Variovorax sp. PBL-E5: one gene and its partner. The protein of the gene in region 2 interacts with the protein of the main gene of each other region in a pairwise test. Links are inferred from orthologs where the notes say so. Each region holds a gene or a part of one and is shown on either strand. Other genes may lie near its edges.

Region 1 (10,320 bases), 1.2 Mb from region 2 along the record:
CTCGCTGCGGCGGCTGAAGACCGACCACATCGATCTCTACCAGTCGCACGCCGACGATGCCGACACGCCGCTCGAAGACACGCTCGGCGCCTATGCCGAGCTGATCAAGGCCGGCAAGGTGCGCGCGATCGGCGCGTCCAACTACACGGCGCCGCGCCTGGCCGAGGCGCTCGACCTGGCCGAGCGCACCGGCCTGCCGCGCTACGAGAGCCTGCAGCCGCTCTACAACCTCTACGACCGCGCGGTGTTCGAGGATGCGCTGGGGCCGCTGTGCCTGGAGCGCGGTGTCGGCGTCATCAACTTCTACGCGCTGGCCGCGGGCTTCCTGACCGGCAAGTACCGCACCGAGGCCGATGCCGCAAAGAGCGCGCGCGGCGCCAACACGACGAAGAAGTACCTCAACGAGCGCGGCCTGCGCATCCTCGGCGCGCTCGATGCCGCCGCCAACGCGCGCGGCGCGACGCCGGGCCAGGTCGCGCTGGCATGGCAGATCGCCCGGCCGGGCATCACGGCGCCGATCGCGAGTGCTTCTTCGGTGAAGCAACTCGACGAGCTGACGGCGGCCACGCGCCTGCAGCTCGATGCCGACACCATCGCGGCGCTCGACAAGGCGAGCGCCGAGACGACAAAGACCTGAGCCGTGCCGGGGCTCGACCCTCTCGCCGCACCTGCTCTCGCGTATTTCGCCGACCTGACGGTCGAGGTCGGCACGCCGCAGGTGTTGAGCCAAAGCGCGCGCGGCCTGCGCCGGCTCGTCCCCATCACGGGCGGCCAGGCGCACGGGAACGGATGGCGCGCCCGCGTGCTGCCGGGCGGCACTGACTTCCAGCTGATCGCATCCGACACGCTGTCGGAACTCGACGCGCGCTATGGCCTCGAGACCGATGCCGGCGATCTGATCTATGTCCACAACCGCGCCGTGCGCGCGGCACCCCCCGAGGTCATGGCGGCGCTGCTGCGCGGGAAACCGGTGGACCCGGCACAGATCTACTTCCGGTGCAGCCCGAGCTTCGAGACGGCGTCGCCCTCGCTGCGCTGGATCGGGGAGCGCATGTTCGTCGGCGCGGGCGTGCGGCGTCCCGCGCAGGTCGTGATGCGCTTCTTCACCTTGCTGTAGGTAGCACTTCTCCGGCGGCGGCATTCGGCTGCCGGTACGATCCGACCCAAGCATGTCCGCGCCGCGACCGTCGGGCATCGAAAAACATGGTTGGAGGAACGATGGACGAAGACGACGAGGTCAAGCGGATCGAGCACGAAGGCTGGGAAATCCGCATCTGCCTCACGGCACAGCCCAGCGAGGGCCAGCTCGCCGGCCATGCCGACCTGTGGCGCGACGGCGTCCACAGCTGCCGCATCGCCTTGTCCGGCCACTTCCCGGATGTCGCGAGCGCCTGCGATGCGCTGGAGCGCAAGGCCCGGGACTGGATCGGCGACTGGGCCGCGCGCGACCATACCGGCGACACTGGATTCGCCAATCTCTAGGTTGTCCTCGAATCCGTCCGGGCCGCGTGCGGCGGCACGCGGAACATGGTGCGGCGCGTGTTCATGAAATGCGGTCGCGCGATGTCGCTCCATGCGGTCGCGCGCACCGCGAGCCAGGCCGGCGAGCCCAAGGTCTCCTCCGACACGAGGTCATAGCAAGCCAGCGACAACGGCCCATGACCCTGGTTGAGGAAGCGCCGTGCACGGACGCAGCCCGGCACGGCCGCCAGGCCCGGCATGTGCTCGGTGTCGTACCAGCGCGTGAGCTCAGGCATCCAGCCGGCCTCGGGGTCCATCTCGACGACGTAGTGAAAGGCGGCCGGCTCGGCCACCGACGCGCCGGCCACGTCGAACACCGGTTCGAGCCGCGAAGCCAGCACCTCGCCGGCCCAATCGCAGCGCTGGGCAAAGGCCTCGGCCAACGCCGGAAGATCGCCGGTCGCGACCTCCTGCATCGGCTGCAGATAAACATACGCCATTGCCGATGCCGAAGCGCATGCAACACGCTCCAGCCGCAGCGGCGCGGCATCGCAGAAGGCGCGGCAGTCGGCATCCATGCGCGCCTCGGCGTCGCGCGCCGTGCGGATGCGCAGCAGGACCCGCGCGGCATTCGTCGGCATGCTCAATGCCCGATGTGCAGCGCCACCAGGAAGCGCGACACCATGTTGTAGGCCGCGACAGTGGCCGTCAGGTCGACCAGCGCCTGTGCATCGAAAGCGGTACGCACGCGCTCGAACAGCGCATCGGGCACCTCGATGTCGCGCGTCATCGCATCGGTGAGTTCCAGCGCCAGCCGCTCGTTGCACGACAGCGCGATCGCGTCCGGCAGCGGCTGCATCCGCAGGTCATCGATAGTGGCCTGCGGCACGCCGGCCGCCAGCGCGTGCGGCACATGCGCATCGAATTCGTAGTCGGCCCGATTGAGCACGGCCACGCGCAGGATGACCAGCTCGCGCAGATGCGCGGGCAGGCTGTTGCGGTTGCGCACCGCCGACAGCATCTGCTCCCAGCCGTGCGCCACCGGCGGGCTGTTCAGCAACACCTGGTAGAGCGGCGAGATGCGGCCGCGCTCGGCCATGATCCGCGCTTCCTGCGCGGCGAGTTCGGGCCGGCTGCCGGGGGTGATGGGTGCGATGCGCATTCAATCCGCCTTGATGTTCTTGGCACGCACGACGGCGGACCACTTGGCCGAATCCTTGGCGAGCAGCGCGGCCAGTTCCGCCGGCGACGAGGGCGCGGGCTCGGCGCCGGACTCCGACAGCCGCTTCATCACCGACGGCGTCTCGAGCGTTCGGCGCAGCGCCTGGTTCATGCGCGCGATCGCGGCCGCCGGTGTGCCCTTGGCGGCGAACAGCGCATACCAATTGTCCGAATCGACGCCATGGATGCCCATCTCCTCGAAGGTCTTCACGTCCGGCAACAGCGGATGGCGCTTGCCGGCGGCCAGGCCGATGGGCTTGAGCTTGCCGCCGCGGATCAGGCCGATGAGGCCCGGGATGTCGCCGAAGAAGCCGTCCACGTGGCCCGCGATCACGTCGGCGATGGCCGGCGCGGCGCCCTTGTACGGCACGTGCAGGAGCGGCGTGCCGGTGGCATCCGACAGCAGCTCCATCGCCAGATGCGGCACGCTGCCGGTTCCGGACGAAGCCAGCGTCAACGGCTGCTTGCTGCGCTTCGCCGCGGCCACGAACTCGGCGCCGGTCGCGTAAGGCGCATCGGCGCCCACCACCAGCACCTCGACATTGCGCACCACCAGCGAGACCGGCGTGAGATCCTTTGCCGGGTCGTAGGCCAGCTTGTCGTAGAGCGAGGGATTGATCGCCACCGCGCCCACGCTGGTGAGCCAGAGCGTCTCGGCATCGGGCGCGGCGCGCGAGACGTACTCGGCCGCGATCGCGCCGTTGGCGCCGGCCTTGTTCTCGACGATCACCTGCTGGCCGAGCGCCTTGCCGAGCTGCTCGCTCAATGCGCGCGCCACGAAGTCGACCGGGCCGCCGGGCGGAAACGCGACCACGATGCGCGTGATCTTTTCCTGCGCGAACGCCGACTGCATGCAGGCCGCGGCGGCGAGCGCGAGGGCCAGATGGCCCAGCGAAATCCGGCGCAGCAGGCGCCCCAGGTGGTTCATGAAAGTCTCCTTGTTGTTGTCTGGTTCGGCGTTCAGTCGCAGCGCACCGACATTCCGCCATCGACCACGATCTCGGTGCCGGTCACGAAGCGCGCCTCGTCGGACGCGAGGAACAGCGCCGCCGCCGCGCTGTCGCGGCCATCGCCCATGAAAGGCAGCGGGATGCGCGCCTGCCGCTGCGCCAGCAATGCCTCGACGTCGCCGCCGGCGCGCTGGCCGGCCAGGCGCGACTCGACCATCGGCGTGTGCAGCTGACCCGGTACCACGGTGTTGACGCGAATGCCCTGCCCTGCGTACTGCACCGCCAGCACGCGCGAGAACTGGATCACCGCGGCCTTGGTCGACGCATAGGCGATCTGTGCCGCGCCGGTCCAGCGCAGGCCGGAAGTCGATGCCAGATTGACGATCGCGCCGCCGCCCTGTTCGACCATGTGCGGCAGCACGTGCTTGCAGCTGAGGAACACGCTCTTGAGGTTGTGGTCGACCTGCGCGTCCCACACCGCCTCGGACATCTCCACCGGGCCGCCGCGGGCCGAGCCGCCGACGTTGTTGACCAGCACGTCGATGCGGCCGAAGCGTGCGATGCAGGCCTGGACCACGGCGGCGACGGATTCGCTGTTCGTCACGTCGCACGTCGCAGTGGCCAGCACGCCGCCGGCCTCGGCCACGCGCGCCACGGTCTCGGCGAGGCGATCGCTGTCGCGGTCCACGCCGAAGACCTGCGCGCCCTCTTGCGCGAAGCGCACCGCGATCGCACGGCCATTGCCCCAGCCGGGCCCGACCGAGCCGGCGCCGGTGACGAGCGCGACCTTGCCGTCGAGCCGGCACGCGGAGGGCTGAAACAGCGCCGCACTCATTGGTCGAAGCGGTAGAAGTCTTGCGGATTGCGCACCAGCAATTGCTCGCGCAGCGCGGCATCGGGCGCGATGTCGGCCAGCCGATCGACCAGCACGCCATCGTCCGGCACGTGATGATGGTTCGGATGCGGCCAGTCGGTGCCCCAGAAACAGCGCTCGGGAAAATCGCGCACCAGGATGCGCGCCAGCGCCACGCCGTCGGCGTAGCTGCGCTCGCCGGAGATGCGGTCCACGCCGCTGACCTTGACGCGGAACAGCGGGTTCTTCATCAGCGCATGCAGGGCCGCGAAGTCGGCATGGTCCGGGCCGAGCGATGCGTCGACGCGCGCCATGTGGTCGATCACCACCGGCACCGCGCTGCGCGCGAGCGGCGCGGCCAGCGCGTGGATCAGGACGCCGTCGAAGTGCACCTGAAGGTGCATGCCGAGCGGCTCGAGCCGCCGCGTGAAGGCGACGACATCCTCCACGCCCGACGCGCCACCGCCGCGCGACATGAAATGGAAGCGCACGCCGCGAAAGCCCTCGGCCGCGAGCCGCGCCAGTTCCGCATCGTCGATGCCGAGCGGAACCAGTGCGACGCCCAGGTAGCGGCCGCCGCCGGCCGCGATCGCATCTTCCACCACGCGGTTGTCGAAGCCATGGACCAGCGACTGCACGATCACGCAACGCGCGATGCCGAGCTGGCGATGCAGCGCGAACAGCGTCTCCTTGGGTGCATCGGCCGGCGTGCTGCCGCGCTCGGGTGCGAACGGAAAACGCGCGGCCGGCCCGAACACATGGACATGCGCATCGCAGGCGTCGGGCGGCAGGCGCAGCGAGGGCGTCGAGGGATGGCGGTTGTAAGTCAGCGTGGTCTGCATGCGATGGCGCGTGTCATGGCGCAGGTGAGGGGCTGGCTTCATTGTGCGGTGGCGAAGCGCGCCGTCACCTTGCTTTTCACCAATATCAGCTATCCGTAAGATGCATGACCCATGGACCTCGCCCGCCTGCACTATTTCGCCGCCGTCGCCGCGGCCGGCAGTTTCAGCCGCGGCGCAGCGGCGCTCCACATGTCACAGCCGGCGCTGAGCCGGCAGGTGCTGCTGCTCGAGCAGGAAGTTGGCCAGGCGCTGCTGGTGCGCACCGGCCGCGGCGCCGAGCCGACCGACGCCGGGCACGCCCTGCTCGCGCATGCGCGCGGCATCTTCGAGCTGGCCGAGCGCGCCCGCGCCGACATGCGCGAGCGCCAGGCGAGTCCGCGCGGTCGCATCACCATCGGCCTGCCGCCGCGCGTGGCCCACGTGCTGACCGCCGACCTGATCGAGCGCTTTCGCGCAGCCTATCCCGATGCCGTGATCAGCGTGGTCGAAGCCCTCAGCATCCGGCTGCGCGAATGGCTGGTGGCCGGCAAGCTGGACATGGCGATGCTGTTCGATCCGCCGCACTCGCCGCAGGTGCAGGAGGAAACGCTGGCACGCGAGCCGCTGGTGCTGATCGGCCCCAAGGCGCTGCCGCGCCGCATGCGATTGGCCGACGTCGCGGCGCTGCCGCTGGTGATGCCCAGCGGCCCGAACGCACTGCGGCAGCTGCTCGAGACCTACACGCGGCCGCGCGGCCTGCCGTTGTCGATCGTGGCCGAGGTCGACTCCGTGCAGACCGTGCTGTCGCTGGTGGCGCGCGGCGTCTCGCACACGGTGCTGCCGAACAGCGCGTTGCGGCTGTGGACCTACGACCAGCCGCTGCACGCGGCCGCGATCTACGCGCCGGCCATCCGCAACCGGCTGGTGCTGGCGGTGCCGAAAGCCAGGCCGGCGACGCGGCCCGGCCGGCTGGCGGTGCAGCTGCTGCGCGCGCTGGCGCTCGAACACTACGGCAGCTGAGGCCGCGCCGCCCGGGTGCTCAGACCGTGCGTTGGCGCATGGCCTCGTACAGGCACACGCCGCTCGCCACCGAGACATTGAGGCTCTCGACCGCGCCCGCCATCGGAATGCTGATCAGCGCATCGCAGGTCTTGCGCGTGAGCTGCCGCATGCCTTCGCCCTCGGCGCCCAGCACCAGCGCGAGGGGCCGCTTCAGGTCGCACTGGTAGAGCGTGCCGGGTGCGTCGTCGCTGGTGCCCACGCACCAGATGCTGCGTTCCTTGAGTTCGCCCAGCGTGCGCGCGAGATTGGTCACCATGAAGTAAGGCACCGTCTCGGCCGCGCCGCTCGCAACCTTGGCGACCGTGGCGTTGATGCCGGCCGCATGGTCCTTGGGTGCGATCACCGCATGGGCGCCGGCGCCGTCGGCCACGCGCAGGCAGGCGCCGAGGTTGTGCGGATCGGTGACGCCGTCGAGCACCAGCAGCAGCGGCATCGTGCCGGCGGCTTCGAGGCCTTCGAGCAATTCGTCGAGCGAATGGGTCTGCGCAACCGGCTCGACGCGCGCGGCAACGCCCTGGTGCCCATGGCTGCCGCTGAGCTTGGACAGCCGCAGCCCGTCGGCCTCGACCAGCCGCACGCCGGCTTCCTGCGCCCGCGCGACGAACTGCCGCATGCGCGCATCGCGCCGGCTGGCATCGAACAGCACCTCGATCACCGATTTCGGCGCGGTCTTGATGCGCACGCCCACGGCATGAAAGCCGAAGATCACTTTGGGAGAAGACATGCCTGGATTATCGAGCGGCAGCCTGGACGGCCCCGGCGTGTTCGTCCAGGCTCACATGGCCTGCATCGATCGTGATGCGGCGCTCGCAGCGGCTGGCAATCCCGCGGTCGTGCGTCACGAGCACGAGCGTGGTGCCGAGTTCGCGGTTCAGGTCGAACATCAGCTTCATCACCTGCTCGCCGGTGGCGAAGTCGAGGCTGCCGGTGGGCTCGTCGGCAAGCAGCAGCGCCGGCTGCACGACAAAGGCGCGGGCCAGCGCCACGCGCTGCTGCTCGCCGCCCGAGAGCACCTTGGGGTAGTGGCCCAGGCGCTGGCCGAGGCCGACGCGGCCGAGCATCTCGGTCGCGGCCTTGCGCGCGTCCTTGCGGTCGGCCAGCTCGAGCGGCAGCATCACGTTCTCGAGCGCGCTCAGGTTGCCGAGCAGCTGGAAGCTCTGGAACACGAAGCCGACCTTGCGCGCGCGCAGCGCGGCACGCTCGTCCTCGTCGATCGCGAACAGGTCTTCGCCCGCGAGTTTCACCGTGCCGCGCGTGGGCGTGTCGAGCCCGGCGACGATCGACAGCAGCGTGCTCTTGCCCGAGCCGGAGGCGCCGACGATGGCGCAAGTCTCCCGCGTGCCGAGGGTGAAATCGATGTCCTGCAGAATGTCCAGCGTGCCGGCAGAGTCGGTGACCGACTTGAAAACGTGCTCGACGGCAACAATTGCTTCGGATCGGCCATCGGGTCGGAGTGAGGACATTGAAAGGTTTCGCTTGGTGAATCGACGCCACTTTATCTTGACCGCCGCGCTGGGCGGCATTGCGGGGTCTTGGGTCGATGCCTCGGCCCTGGCTGCGAGCGCGTCCGGCAAGGCGTCCGTGATCCTGGTGCTCGGCGATTCGCTGTCGGCCGAATACGGCCTCAAGCGCGGCGAAGGCTGGGTGCCGCTGCTGCAAAAGCGCCTGGTGGAGCAGAAGATCGCGGCCACCGTGATCAACGCCAGCATCAGCGGCGATACCACCTCCGGCGGGCGCGCGCGGCTGGCCAGCCTGCTTGCGCAGCACAAGCCCACGCAACTGGTGCTCGAACTCGGCGCCAACGATGCATTGCGCGGCCTGCCGCTCGCCAGCACGCAGGACAACCTGTTGCAGATCACGAAGACGGCCCAGGCCGCGGGCGCGCAGGTGCTGATCGTCGGCATCCAGGTGCCGCCCAACTACGGCAGCGACTACACGCGCCGCTTCGGTGCGATCTTCGCGGACGTGGCCGCCGCCACCAAGGCCGCGCTGGTGCCCTTCCTGCTCGCGGGCGTGGCGGATGCGCCCGATGCCGCGACGCTGTTCCAGGCCGACCGCATCCATCCGATCGCCGCCGCGCAGCCGCGCCTGCTGGACAACGTCTGGCCGGCGCTGCGCAAGCTGCTGCCCCGATAGCGGGGTCGCAGGCGCCACGAAAAAGCCGCCGCAGGCCATGGCCTGGGCGGCTTTGTTCGGGCTGTCTGTTGCGGCCGGTGCCGCGGATGGCGGCTCAACCGTTCTTGGTCGGCTCCGTCGGCACGGTCGGCGGGTCGCGCTCCAGCGAGGCCACGTCGGTTTCCGGGTCGCCCGGCGCCAGCCCATCGGTGCTCGGCCCCAGCTTGCGGTTGGCCTTTTCCCTCAGCTTCTCTTCCTTTTTCTTTTTCTTCGCAAGCTCTTTCTGGCGCTTCTCGTAGCCGTAATTTGGTGTTGCCACTGCATCTCCTTGGGGGCGCGGCAGTCCGGGTGACTGCACTGATGCGACTGTACGCGATAACCGGCGCGGTTCAGAGGGCCGCGAGGGCCTGTTCCAGGTCGGCGCGCAGGTCCTCGACGTCCTCCAGGCCGACCGAAAAGCGCACGAGCGTGCCCTTGTGCGGCCAGCGGGCGACCGTCGCATCACGCATCAATCCGATGTCGTAAGGCACGACCAGGCTGATCGGGCCGCCCCACGAATAACCGAGGCGGAACAGCTCGAGGCTGTCGCAGAAACGGTCGACCTGTTCGCTGCTGAAACTGGCGTCGAAGACGACCGAGAACAGCCCGGCCGCCAGATCGGCCGCGCCGCACAGGCGCAGCCAGTGCGCATGTCCCGGCGAACCATCGAGCGCGGGATGCAACACCTGCGCGATCTCCTCGCGGCCTTCGAGCCAGCGCGCCAGCTCGCGCGCGCTGCGGTCGTGCGTCTGGTAGCGCAGCGCCATGCTGGGCAGCGAGCGCAGCAGCATCTCGACATCGCCGACGCCGATGCCGAAGCCCATGCGCATGTGCGTGAGCTTCAGGGCCCGGTGCAGGCGCTCGTCGCGCGTGACGACGCTGCCCATCAACACGTCGCCGCCGCCGCTCGGGTACTTGGTGAGCGCATGCACCGAGACGTCGACGCCCTGCCCGCTGCCATTGAAATCGAAGGGCGCGAAGGCCAGCCCGGCACCCCAGGTGTTGTCGAGCGCGGTGATCACGCCGCGCGCACGGCACACGCCCACGAGCGCGGGCAGGTCCGGGAATTCCATCGTGACCGAGCCAGCCGCCTCCATCCAGACCAGGCGGGTGCGGTCCGACAGCTTGGCGGCGAGATCGGACGGGTCCATCGCATCGTAGAGCCTGTGGCTGATGCCGAAATTGGCCAGCTCGCCCGTGGCCAGCGCCTTGTTCGGGCCGTAGGCGTTGTCGGGGATCAGCACCTCGTCGCCGGTCTTGAGCAGCGCGAACGCGACCAGCGTGATCGCCGCCAGCCCGCTCGGCACCAGCAGGCACTCGGTGCCGCCTTCCAGCGTCGCGAGCCGCTCTTCCAGCGTGAAGGTGGTCGGCGTGCCATGCAGGCCGTAGGTGTAGCCGGCCTTGGTCTTCCAGTCGCGCGCACGCATCGCGGCGACGTCGGCGAAGAAGACCGTCGAGGCCTTGAACACGCCAGGCTGCGGCGCCGCGAAATTCGCCGGCGGACGGTAGGGATGATGGATGAGGTCGGTGTTGGGCTTGCGCATCCCGCGATGCTAGTCGACCGTCAGACCGACCACTTCTCCAGCAGCTTCTCGGCGCCCATCGCGTCATAGCCCTCGAAGGGTTGATGGATCCAGGGATTGGTCGGCAGGAACTCGACCGAGTAGTCCGGCGTGAAGGTCGACAGCGCCTTGGTCCACAGGACGGCGCTGCGCATCTCGGTGATCGGGCGGTAGTTGCTGCGCAGCATCTCGACCACCGCGTGCAGCGTGTGGCCCGAATCGGCGAGGTCGTCGAC
Region 2 (11,458 bases):
GTCAACGTGCTGTCGATCCTGGCCAAGGTGACGCTGCCGGCCATGGGCTCGCTGTGCGCGTCCAAGGCCGCGGGCCTGCGCCTGACCGAGGGCGTGCGCGCCGAGCTCGCCGCGCGCGGCACGCTGGTGGTGGCCGTGATGACGGGTCCGGTCGATACCGACATGAGCCGCGATTTCGCCGGCCCCAAGTCCTCGCCGGCAGAGGTCGCGAAGGCGGTGCTCGCGGGGCTGGAGCGCGGCGACGAGGAGGTCTACCTGGGTGACATGGCGGCCTGGATCAATGCCGCGATGGCGCAGGATCCGAAGGGCATCGAACGCGAGATGGCCAAGTACCTGCCGGGATGAGTCAGGCGCGGCAGGGATAATCCCTGCCATGGACATCATCCACTTTCTCGTCGACTTCATCCTGCATGTCGACAAACACCTCGAAGCCTTCGTCATTGCCTATGGCGTCTGGGTCTACGCGCTGCTGTTCCTGATCGTCTTCGTCGAGACCGGGCTGGTGGTGATGCCCTTCCTGCCGGGCGACTCGCTGCTGTTCATCGTCGGCGCGCTGTGCGGCGCCGGGTTGATGAGTTTCGGCATCGCGGTGCCGATCCTCATCGTGGCCGCGATCGCCGGCGACCAGTGCAACTTCAGCATCGGCCGCTACTTCGGGCCCAAGGTCTTCCAGTGGGAGAGTTCGCGCTTCTTCAACCGCCGCGCCTTCGACCAGGCGCATGCGTTCTACGAGCGCTATGGCGGCATCACCATCGTGCTGGCGCGCTTCATGCCATTCATCCGCACCTTCGCGCCCTTTGTCGCAGGCGTGGCCGACATGAGCCGCTCGAAGTTCAGCCTGTTCAACATCGCTGGCGCGTTGCTGTGGGTGGTGGGCATCTGCATCTCGGGCTATTTCTTCGGCAACCTGCCGCTGGTGCGCGAGCACCTGGACAAGATCATCTGGGCGCTGATCTTGATTCCGGGGCTGATCGCGATCTTCGGCGCCTGGCGCGCGCGCGGCGCGCCCTCGTCGGCGCGTTGAAGCTGCCACGCGCCTGAGCGCTCGCGCAGGAATTCGCTCGCGCCGAGTGATCGCCTGCGGCATCCGAGGCGCAAAAAAAGGCGCGCTCGAAAGCGCGCCCAGCTTGGAGAATCTGCCGGCGGCGCGTTCAGTAGCGCGGGCCGTTGTTCGGATAGTAACTATTGTTGGGCGAATAGCCGTTGTTGTTGTAGTAGTTGCGCTGGTCGGCATTGCGGCCCACCTCGTTGCCGATCAGGCCGCCGATGGCCGCGCCGCCCACGGTGGCCGCGGTGTTCTTGCCGATCGCATTGCCGATAATGGCGCCGCCGACGGCACCGCCCGCCGCGCCGAGTTGCTGGTTGGGCCCTGCGGCACAGCCGGCCAGGGTCAGGACGAAAGTCGAGGCGAGGGCCGAGATCCAGAGACGTGTCTTCATGGTGTCCACCTTTTCAGTGATTGGTGAAACCATTCTCTGCAATCCACCGTGCACGGCTGTAGGAGCCGACCCCGGCGGCTTGAGCGAAAGCACGATCGGCGCTTGCGCGACAAAGGGTCTGGCCATCGTCGTACGGGATATCCCTTGGCGCATCGAAGGGTTCTCCATCACGCTTCGCGCAGATCGCGACCCGCATCGGCGGCGCGATCACCGTGACGCTGGTGCTGATCATCCTGGCACGCACCGTCTAGTTTTCCGCTGGCAGCGCCCGGCGCCGCTGTTCAGCTGCGCGCAGTTGGCAGACCCGACGGCGCCCACGCAGGGCCGGGCAACGTGCGCGCGCTGCGCATCGCGGCCGACACATTTCGCAACGACGATTGACGAGAGCACACCTGCCGGCGTTCCGAACTGCGAACCCCGCTGGGGAATCCGAAGTCCAACAGACTCCTTCCCAACTGCTGGAGTTCTGCATGAAGAAACTACTGGCCTTGGTCTTCTTGATCGCCGCAGCGGCCGGCGGCCCCACCACCAGCTTTGCCTTCAACGGAGCGCAGGGAGGCGCCCACGGTGGAGGCTTCCAGGGACACGCCGGAGGCTTCCATGGAGGCCCCGGATTCCACCCATTCCATGGATTCGCCGGCTTCCCCGCGCGGCACCCGTTTTTCGTCCGGCGCAGTGCCGTGTTCGTCGGCGTGCCTTTTCCCGTCGCCGTGAATGCGGTGGGTTTCGTGGGCGGGGAGCCCCTCTATCTGTACTGCCAGAACCCGATGGGATTTTTCCCCGAGATCCAGTTCTGCCCGACGGGTTGGCTGCAGGTTTCGCCGTAATGTGATCGAGGGCGGTGTCCCGCCCTTTGCGCCGCGGCCCGCGCTACAGCTGGCGGCTGCGCGCCATCGGCGGGTTCTGCGCGAAGTAGCGCAGGATGCCGCGCATCAACGCGTCCGCCAGTTCTTCCTGGTAGGCCGTGGTGCGCAGCTTGGCTTCTTCGCCGGGGTTGCTGATGAAGGCCGTCTCGACGAGCACGCTCGGGATGTCGGGCGCCTTCAGGACCGCGAAGCCCGCCTGCTCGACCTCGCCCTTGTGCAGGCGCGCGCCGATGTTGCGGATCTCGCCGATCATGGCGCCGCCGAGCTTGAGGCTGTCGTTGATCTGGGCCGTGGTGCTCATGTCGAGCAGCGCCTGCTGCACCTGCACCTCGTGCGCGCCGACGTTGATGCCGCCGACCTTGTCGGCCTGGTTTTCCTTGTTGGCCAGCCAGCGTGCGGCGCTGCTCGAAGCGCCGCTGCGGCTCAGCGCGAACACGCTCGCGCCGCTGGCGGCCGGCGTGGTGAAGGCATCCGCATGAATGCTGATGAACAGGTCGGCCTGCACGCGGCGCGCCTTCTGCACGCGCATGCCGAGCGGCACGAAGAAGTCGGAATCGCGGGTGAGGAAGGCGCGCATCGGGTTGCCGTTGACGCTGCTGGCGTTGATGCGCTCGCGCAGCCGGTGCGCGATCTGCAGCACCACGTCCTTCTCGTGCGTGCCGGCCGAGCCGGTGGCGCCGGGATCCTCTCCGCCATGCCCGGGGTCGATCGCGACGATGATGATGCGGTCGGTGCGGCTCGGTGTCGCGCCGTTTCCGCGCGCGCTGGCAGCCGGCGGTACCGGCGTCAGGGGCAGCGAGCCCACGACGGGCGGCAGCGAGGGCGGGGCGGTGAGCGCCGGCCCGGCGTTGCGGTTGCCCAGTGTGGCAGCGGGTGGCGGCGTCGTGCGCATCGACTGCTGCGCCATCAGCTCGCCCAGCGGATCCACCGCGTCGGGTGCGGCGCGCAAGGGCGCCTGCGTTTCGCCAGGCCCTGCGCCGTTGCGCGGTGCGATGCCGGCCACCGTGCCTTCGCGCTCCTGCGGCCTGGGCGCGTCGCGCAGGCGTTCGCCGATCAGCGCCTCGAGCGGATCGATGGCCTGTTCCGGATACAGGTCCAGCACCAGCCGGTCGCGGTAGGCGGCCACCGGCGCGAGCGAGAACACCTGCGGTGCCACCGACTGCTTGAGGTCGAACACGATGCGCACCACGTTCGGCGCGAACTGTCCGACGCGCAGGCCGTTGATGTAGGGATCGCCGGGCTTGATCTTGCCGACCAGCTCGCGCAGCGCGGGGTTGAGGTCGATGCCTTCGATGTCGACCGCCAGCCGCGGCGGGCTGCCGACCACGCGCTGCGTCGACTTGAGCCGGCCGTCGGATTCGATGGTGACGCGCGTGTAGTCGGCCGCCGGCCAGACGCGCACCGCGATGATGGTGGCGCCGTGCGCGATCTCGTGCAGCCCGAGCAGCAGGGCGATGCTGCCGCCCTGCAGCAGCGTGCGTCGTTTCAGGCCACGGGCCTTCATGCAGCGTCAGCGAGCAACCGGCTGCCGCGCGCTGTGTGCGCCTGCAGGGTCACGGTGCGGGTGTCGTCTGTCATTGCTTCTATTTTAATAGCAAGGTCCGCGAGCGGAAGGTGTCCGGCGACGTTCTGCGGCCACTCGGCGAGCTTGAGGCCCGGGCCGGCGAAGATGTCGCGAAAGCCCGCGTCTTCCCATTCGCGCGGATCGCTGAAGCGATAGAAGTCGAAATGGTAGATGGCGAGGCCGTCCGGCGCCTCGTGCGGTTCCACCACCGCGTAGGTCGGGCTCTTGATGCGCCCGCCGATGCCGAGCGCGCGCAGCAGGTGGCGAACGAAGGTGGTCTTGCCGGCGCCGAGCTCGCCTTCCAGCGAGACGAAGGCATCGCGCAGCGCACTCGAACGCGCGAGCGCTCGTGCGAGTGTGTCGGTGTCTTCTTCGGTGCGCCAGCGTCGGGTGACGCCTTGCGTTTCTACAATCGGCGGGTGATCGGCAGCCATCAACTCGTGATCCGGATTCAGGCCTTGGCCCGGGAGCTCGGATTCTCCCAAATCGGCGTTGCCGGCGTCGATCTGTCGAGCGCGGAGGACGGCCTCATGCAGTGGCTGGCCCAGGGCTTCCATGGCGACATGCACTACATGGCGGCGCATGGCGCGCGCCGCGCGCGGCCGGCCGAACTGGTACCCGGCACCGTGTCGGTCATCACGGCGCGCATGGACTACCTGCCGCGCACCACGCCCGACGATTGGCAGGCGATCGAATTCGAGCGGCTCGCGCGGCCGGGCGAGGGCATCGTGTCGCTCTATGCGCGCGGCCGCGACTACCACAAGGTGCTGCGATCGCGGTTGTCGAAGCTGGCCGATCGCATCGCCGCGGAGGTGGGGCCCTTCGGCCACCGCGCCTTCACCGATTCGGCGCCGGTGCTCGAGGCCGAGCTCGCATCGCGCAGCGGCCAGGGCTGGCGCGGCAAGCACACGCTGGTGCTGGACCGCGATGCGGGTTCGATGTTCTTCCTCGGCGAGATCTACGTCGACATGGCGCTGCCGCCGAGCGAGCCGGTCTCGCCGCATTGCGGCAGCTGCAGCGCCTGCATCGACATCTGCCCCACGCAGGCGATCATCGCGCCGATGCGGCTCGATGCGCGACGCTGCATCTCGTACCTCACCATCGAGCACGCCGGCGCGATCCCGCTCGAACTGCGGCGGTTGATCGGAAACCGCATCTACGGCTGCGATGATTGCCAGCTCATCTGCCCATGGAACAAGTTCGCGAAGAAAAGCGCGCTGCCGGACTTCGATGCGCGCGAGGGCCTCACCGGCCGGCAATTGGGCGAGCTGTTCGCATGGCGCGAGGACGATTTCCTGCGCTACGCCGAAGGCAGCCCGATCCGCCGCATCGGCCACGAGCGCTGGCTGCGCAACGTGGCGGTCGCATTGGGCAATGCATTGCGCGCGGGGGACGAGGGCGCACGTGCGGCGCTGGCCGCGCGCACGGAAGACCCGAGCGCGCTGGTGCGCGAGCACGTCGAATGGGCGCTCAGTGGTGAATGATCGCCGACAGCTGCGCCGTGCCCGCATCGAGCGAGTGCATCGAGCTCAGCCGCAGCGAACCGTACTTGAGGATCGGGTTGTTGATCAGCCGGCCGCTGAAGTGGCCGTTGAAGCGCGTGTCGCTGCAGCCGCTGAGCGTGAGGTCGAGCGAGGCATTCGCGGGCGAGACGAAGTCGGTGCTGGAGCCGGCCATCGTGCAGGCGGCCTCGGGCACGCTGCCGCGCACCGTGCCGTCGGGATCGATCTGGATCGCGCCGGGATGCACCGCGGGCGCGCCCTGCACACCGATGTCGGGCTGCACGACGGAAAACAGGAAAGGGCCTTTCCAGGCGCCCTGGTAGCGCGTGTAGTCCTGCGCCTGGGCGGTCGCCCCGAACAACGCTGCGACGACGAGGGCCGGTAGGTAGCGCATCGACTCGATGGTAGCGGCTCGACGAGGGTCGTCTAGCGTGAAAGCGCCAGGGCGAAGGGCAGGCTGGCCACGCCGAGTGCCGTCGACAGCGTCACCAGCCCCGCCACGAACGGCCCGTTGTAGCCCATGCGCGCTGCCAGCACGTAGGCGCTGGAAGCGGTCGGCACGGCCGAGAAGACCATCAGCACCGCCGATTGCGCGGGGCCCAGCGCCAGCGCGCGCGAGAGGCCCCAGCCGATCAGCGGCAGCGCGAGATGCCGGATGGCGAGCACCGACACCGCCAGCACCTTGCCGCGCGCCAGCGTTGCGAACTGCATGCCGGCGCCGGCGGCCATCAGGCCGAGCGCGAGCGATGCGGCGCCGATGCGCGTGAGCGTCGGTTCGAGCCAGAACGGCACGCGCAGGCCCAGCAGATTGGCGATCAGCCCGCTCACCGTGGCGATGATCAGCGGATTGCGCACCAGCTGGCGCAGCAATCCGCTGCGCGCATGCCGCACCATGGGCCAGACCGCGGCGACGTTGAACAGCGGCACGCAGACGCCGATCAGCACCGCGATCGACAGCAGGCCGTCGGCCCCGGCCAGCCGCTCCGACAGCGCCAGGCAGATGAAGGAGTTAAAGCGAAAGGCGACCTGCGCGCTGGAGGCGTGGTCGCGGCGGTCGATGTAGGCGGCGAGCAGCGGAACGAACGGCAGCGCGTAGGCGAGCGCGATGCCCGAGAGCCCGACCCCCAGGCCCGCGCCCAGCAGGTGCGAGGCGGCGCCGAAGTCGAACGGGCTGCGAACGATCGACTGGAACAGCAGCACCGGAAAAAGAAAATAGTAGACCAGGCTCTCGACCTGGTCCCATACCCGGCGGTCGAGCGCGGTGTAGCGGCACAGCAGCCAGCCGCAGGCGATCAGCGAAAAATCGGGAAAGAGCAACTGCGCATAGTTCACCGGTCGAGGATAGCTGCGGCACCGACCGTGGGTTATCCACGAGGTGGGATGGAGAGCAGAGCCGGTAGCATCCGAGGCTTTTGTTCGTTCAAGGAACCTCTCGATGCGACGTCGCCAATGGAATGCTTTCGCCTGTATGACCGCACTGGCCGCCGTCGCGGGACCGAGTTGGGCGCAAGGCTATCCCACCAAGCCGATCGAGCTGCAGGTGCCCTTCGCACCCGGCGGCACCACCGACATCGTGGCGCGCGTGATCTCCGAGCCGCTCGCCAAGGCGCTGGGCCAGAGCGTGATCGTCGTCAACCGCGCCGGCGGCGGCGGCATCGTGGGTGCGGCCGAGACCGCGCGCGCCGCGCCGGACGGCTACAAGCTCGGCATCGCCACGGTGTCGAGCACGGCGGCCAATCCGGCCATCAATCCGAAGACGCCGTACAACCCGATCACCGACTTCACGCCGATCACCAACATCGCGGCCACGCCCAACATCATCGCGGTCAACCCGCACTTCCCGGCCAAGAACTATGCCGAGTTCGTTGCCGAGCTCAAGAAGAACCCGGGCAAATACTCTTACGCATCGTCGGGCACCGGCGGCATCGGCCATCTGCTGATGGAGCTCTACAAGAGCCTCACCAACACCTACGTGCTGCACATTCCCTACCGCGGCGCCGGCCCGGCGCTGAACGACGTCGTCGGCGGCCAGGTGCCGATCATGTTCGACAACATTCCGTCGACCCTGCCCTTCATCAAGAGCGGCCAGCTGATACCGATCGTGGTGGCGGCACCGCAGCGCCTGGCCGCGCTGCCCAACGTGCCGACCTTCAAGGAAGTCGGCCTGGAGCCGGTCAACCGCATGGCCTACTACGGCATCCTCGGCCCCAAGGGCCTGCCGAAGGAAGTGGTGGACAAGATCTACGCCGGCGTCAAGAAATCGGTCGAGGATCCCGCGGTGCGCAAGCGCATCGAGGACACCGGCTCGCTCGTGGTGGCCAACACGCCGGAGGAGTTCGCCGCGCAGATCAAGGCCGAGTTCGCGATCTACAAGCAGGTGGTCGTCAAGCAGAAGCTCACGATCGACTGAGGCGCGTCGCGTCCGATGCAAGCCGCCCGGTCGACGGGCGGCTTTTCTTTTTGTTATCTTGCAGCGCATGACCGCGGACACCGCCACGCCCGACACCGCCCCCGAGATCGACGACTTCATCGATGCGCTCTGGCTCGAGGACGGCCTGTCGAAGAACACGCTGGCCGCCTACCGGCGCGACCTGGCCCTGTTCGCACGCTGGATGCAGGCCGAGCGCAGCCGCGCGCTGAACGCCGCGCTGGAAAGCGACCTGCAGGCCTACATGGGCCAGCGGCTGTCGGACAAGGGCAAGGCGACCTCGGCCAACCGGCGGCTTACGGTCTTCAAGCGCTATTTCCGCTGGGCCTTGCGCGAGCACCGGATCGCGGCCGATCCCAGCCTGCGGCTCGCGCCGGCGCGGCAGATGCCGCGCGCCATCAAGACGCTGTCGGAGCAGCACGTCGACGACCTGCTGGCCGCGCCCGATGTCGATACGCCGCTGGGCCTGCGCGATCGCGCGATGCTCGAGCTGATGTATGCAAGCGGCCTGCGCGTGAGCGAGCTGGTGGCGCTCAAGGTCTTCGAGATGAGCCTGAACGACGGCGTGCTGCGCGTGCTCGGCAAGGGCAGCAAGGAGCGCCTCGTGCCCTTCGGCGGCGAGGCGCGCCGCTGGATCGAGCGCTACATGCACGACGCGCGGCCGGCCATCCTCGGCGGCCAGCAGACCGCCGACCTGTTCGTCACCGCGCGCGGCGCGGGCATGACGCGCGTGATGTTCTGGGTCATCGTCAAGAAGCAGGCGCGGGCCGCGGGCATCGAGGTGCCGCTGTCGCCGCACACGCTGCGCCATGCCTTCGCCACGCACCTGCTCAACCATGGCGCCGACCTGCGCGCGGTGCAATTGCTGCTCGGGCATGCCGACATCTCGACCACCACGATCTACACCCATGTCGCGCGCGAGCGGCTCAAGCAGATGCATGCCAAGCATCACCCGCGCGGCTGAGGTCATCGCCATTGCGGGAGAATCGAATGAACCAGCGTTCCAGCCTGTCCGTGGAGAACCTTCGATGCCCTTGAATTCCTGCCGTCGCGCGCTCGCTGCGGCGCTCGGTCTCGCACTGTGCAGCCTGATGCCCGCGGCGCAGGCGCAGGTCATCCCTAAGACCATTCATCTCATCGTCGGCTATCCGGCCGGCGGCGTCGCCGACGTGGTGGCGCGCGCGCTGGCCGACAAGCTCGGCGCGCAGCTCGGTACCGCGGTGGTGGTCGAGAACCGGGCGGGTGCGAGCGGCACCATCGGCATGGACGCCGTCGCCAAGGCGCCGCCGGACGGCGGCACGCTCGGCTTCTCCGCGGTCAGCCCGCTGGTGCTGAACCCGCACCTCGCGAAGTCGCCCTTCGATCCGCTGAAGGGCATCGCGCCGGTCGCCAGCGTCATGTATTCGCCCGTGCTGCTGCTGGCGACGTCCGCCACCGGCACGCGCGACTTCGCTTCGCTGCTCGAGGACGCGCGGGCGCGGCCCGGCGCGGTGCGCTGGGCCACCTCGGGCCAGGCTTCGCTCGGCCACATCGTGCTCGAACAGCTGCGTGCGGCGGCGAACGTGAACATCACGCATGTGCCCTACAAGGGCGGCGCGCAGCAGATGAACGACGCGCTCGGCGGCCAGTTCGAGATCCTGTCGATCAACGCCGGCCCGAGCCTCACGCCGCAAATCAAGGCCGGCAGGCTGCGGCCGCTCGCCGTCGGCGCACCGAAGCGGCTCGGCAGCCTGCCGAAGGTGCCGACGCTGGCCGAGCTGGGCTTTCCCGCGGCCAACCTGACCTCGCTGTTCGGCGTGTTCGCGCCGGCCGCGATGCCGTCGATCCTGATCGAGAAGTACAACGCCGAGATCAACAGGGCGCTGGACTCGCCCGATCTGCGTGCCAAGCTGATGGCGGCGGACAACGTGCCGACCGGCGGCAGCGCGGAGGCCTTCGCCGACGAGATCGCGGCGGAGTACGAAAGCAACGGCCGCATCGTGCGCAGCGCAGGCATCAAGGCAGATTGAGGAGACCCGCATGGACGAGACCCCCGGCGCCGGCACGGCGAAGAAACAGCAGCTCTATCTCGAGGACCTGTCGCCCGGCGATCGCTTCACGAGCGGCGAACATGCGCTCGATGCCAAGCAGATCATCGAGTTCGCGACACGCTTCGATCCGCAGCCCTTCCACCTCGATGCGGAGGCCGCCCAGCGCACCTTTTTCCAGGGCCTCGCGGCGAGCGGCTGGCATACCGCGGCGATCACGATGCGGCTGCTGGTCACCAGCGGCCTGCCGCTGGCCGACGGCATCATCGGCTCGGGCGGCGAGATCCATTGGCCCAAGCCGACGCGGCCGGGCGACGTGCTGCATGTCGAGTCCGAGGTGATCGAGGTCGTCCCCTCGCGCTCGCGGCCCGAGCGCGGCATGGTGACGATGCGCTGCGAGACGCTGAATCAGCACGGCGCGGTGGTGCAGCGCTTCACGCCGAAGATGGTGGTGTCGCGGCGGCCAGCGGCCTGAGCGTGCTCAGCCGTCGGCCAGCGCGCGCAGCTCTTCGTCGGTGAAACCGGCGCGTGCACGCGCTTCGAGGTTGAACGGCGCCCGCAGCCGCGGTGCCTCGTGCCGGCGGTACAGCACGCGGTAGTGCGCGATGGGATCGCACCCTTCGCGTTCGCACAGCCATCGATACCAGCGATTGCCGATCGCCACATGCCCGACCTCGTCGCGCAGGATGATGTCGAGGATGGCGCAGGCGGCCAGCGCATCCGGCGTGTCGACGCGCCGCAAGCGGGCCTGGATCAGCGGCGTGGCGTCGAGCCCACGGGCCTCGAGCGTGCGCGGCACCAGCGCCATGCGCGCCAGCACGTCGTGCTTCGTCTTCTCGCACATGGCCCAGAGGCCATCATGGCCGGTGAAGTCGCCGTAGTGCCAGCCCATCGTTCGCAGATGCGCGTGCAGCAGGGTGAAATGCTGCGCCTCTTCGTCGGCCACGCGCAGCCAGTCGCGGTAGTAGGCCTCGGGCATGCCGTCGAAGCGCCAGGCGGCATCGAGCGCGAGATTGATCGCATTGAACTCGATGTGGCAGATCGAATGGATCAGCGCCGCGCGGCCCTCGGTCGTGAAGGGCGAACGCTTTTCCACAGCCGTGGCGGCCACGCGCAGCGGGCGTTCGGGGCGTCCGGGCACGCCGGCTTCGTCGCCGGGCGTGCGCACGGTGTCGACGGGCACGGGCTGCTCACCCATGCCGGCGGCCACGGCGCGCGTCGCCAGCACCTTGCGGTCGGGATCGGTGAGGCGCAATGCGGCCAGGGCGCCGAGACGGGGATGCATCCCTACAATTCTAGGTTTTGATCCCGGGGGCACCGAATGGCTCTGTATGAACTCGACGGCGTGGCGCCGCAACTCGGCGACGGCGCCTGGGTCGCCGACAGCGCGCAGGTCATTGGCAACGTGGTGCTGGCAGACAACGCCAACATCTGGTTCGGCGCCGTGCTGCGCGGCGACAACGAGCCGATACGCATCGGACACAACAGCAACATCCAGGATCTCTCGGTGCTGCACACCGACCACGGCTGCCCGCTGACGATCGGCGACAACGTGACCGTCGGCCACCAGGTCATGCTGCACGGCTGCACGGTGGGCGACAACTCGCTGATCGGCATCCAGGCAGTGGTCTT

What was found.
Region 1: the proteins of tsaE (region 2) and rlmB interact in binary tests that used the Escherichia coli proteins (3 or more experiments, as listed by UniProt). The link is inferred for Variovorax sp. PBL-E5 from one-to-one orthologs.

Annotation. Positions count from the first base shown.
Region 1 is NZ_LR594671.1:2,093,756-2,104,075, reverse strand. What follows is about bases 5,220-8,119. They hold rlmB (23S rRNA (guanosine(2251)-2'-O)-methyltransferase RlmB), read right to left. Parts: upstream 7,093-8,119; coding sequence 6,346-7,092; downstream 5,220-6,345. Other genes in these bases: WDLP6_RS10255 (arylesterase), read left to right, coding at 7,866-8,119; WDLP6_RS10260 (ABC transporter ATP-binding protein), read right to left, coding at 7,100-7,831; WDLP6_RS10270 (LysR family transcriptional regulator), read left to right, coding at 5,439-6,326; WDLP6_RS10275 (amidohydrolase family protein), read right to left, coding at 5,220-5,369. Also shown: WDLP6_RS10310 (aldo/keto reductase), read left to right, coding at 1-637; WDLP6_RS10305 (DUF3237 domain-containing protein), read left to right, coding at 641-1,117; WDLP6_RS10300 (hypothetical protein), read left to right, coding at 1,219-1,482; WDLP6_RS35035 (hypothetical protein), read right to left, coding at 1,479-2,102; WDLP6_RS10290 (carboxymuconolactone decarboxylase family protein), read right to left, coding at 2,105-2,623; WDLP6_RS10285 (Bug family tripartite tricarboxylate transporter substrate binding protein), read right to left, coding at 2,624-3,610; WDLP6_RS10280 (SDR family NAD(P)-dependent oxidoreductase), read right to left, coding at 3,643-4,467; more of WDLP6_RS10275, read right to left, coding at 4,464-5,219; more of WDLP6_RS10255, read left to right, coding at 8,120-8,504; WDLP6_RS10250 (hypothetical protein), read right to left, coding at 8,599-8,802; WDLP6_RS10245 (PLP-dependent transferase), read right to left, coding at 8,873-10,066; WDLP6_RS10240 (phosphoribosyltransferase), read right to left, coding at 10,087-10,320. UniProt on the Escherichia coli protein: Specifically methylates the ribose of guanosine 2251 in 23S rRNA.
Region 2 is NZ_LR594671.1:3,288,302-3,299,759, reverse strand. Bases 2,555-5,554 are described here. They hold tsaE (tRNA (adenosine(37)-N6)-threonylcarbamoyltransferase complex ATPase subunit type 1 TsaE), read right to left. Parts: upstream 4,304-5,554; coding sequence 3,806-4,303; downstream 2,555-3,805. Other genes in these bases: WDLP6_RS15985 (hypothetical protein), read right to left, coding at 5,340-5,554; queG (tRNA epoxyqueuosine(34) reductase QueG), read left to right, coding at 4,289-5,353; WDLP6_RS16000 (N-acetylmuramoyl-L-alanine amidase), read right to left, coding at 2,555-3,809. In the rest of the region: WDLP6_RS16025 (SDR family oxidoreductase), read left to right, coding at 1-345; WDLP6_RS16020 (DedA family protein), read left to right, coding at 374-1,024; WDLP6_RS16015 (glycine zipper domain-containing protein), read right to left, coding at 1,152-1,439; WDLP6_RS16010 (hypothetical protein), read right to left, coding at 1,453-1,671; WDLP6_RS16005 (hypothetical protein), read left to right, coding at 1,910-2,266; more of WDLP6_RS16000, read right to left, coding at 2,310-2,554; more of WDLP6_RS15985, read right to left, coding at 5,555-5,765; WDLP6_RS15980 (AEC family transporter), read right to left, coding at 5,798-6,703; WDLP6_RS15975 (tripartite tricarboxylate transporter substrate binding protein BugE), read left to right, coding at 6,807-7,781; site-specific tyrosine recombinase XerD, read left to right, coding at 7,849-8,763; WDLP6_RS15965 (Bug family tripartite tricarboxylate transporter substrate binding protein), read left to right, coding at 8,828-9,808; WDLP6_RS15960 (MaoC family dehydratase), read left to right, coding at 9,819-10,301; WDLP6_RS15955 (ferritin-like domain-containing protein), read right to left, coding at 10,308-11,111; WDLP6_RS15950 (gamma carbonic anhydrase family protein), read left to right, coding at 11,148-11,458. UniProt on the Escherichia coli protein: Required for the formation of a threonylcarbamoyl group on adenosine at position 37 (t(6)A37) in tRNAs that read codons beginning with adenine.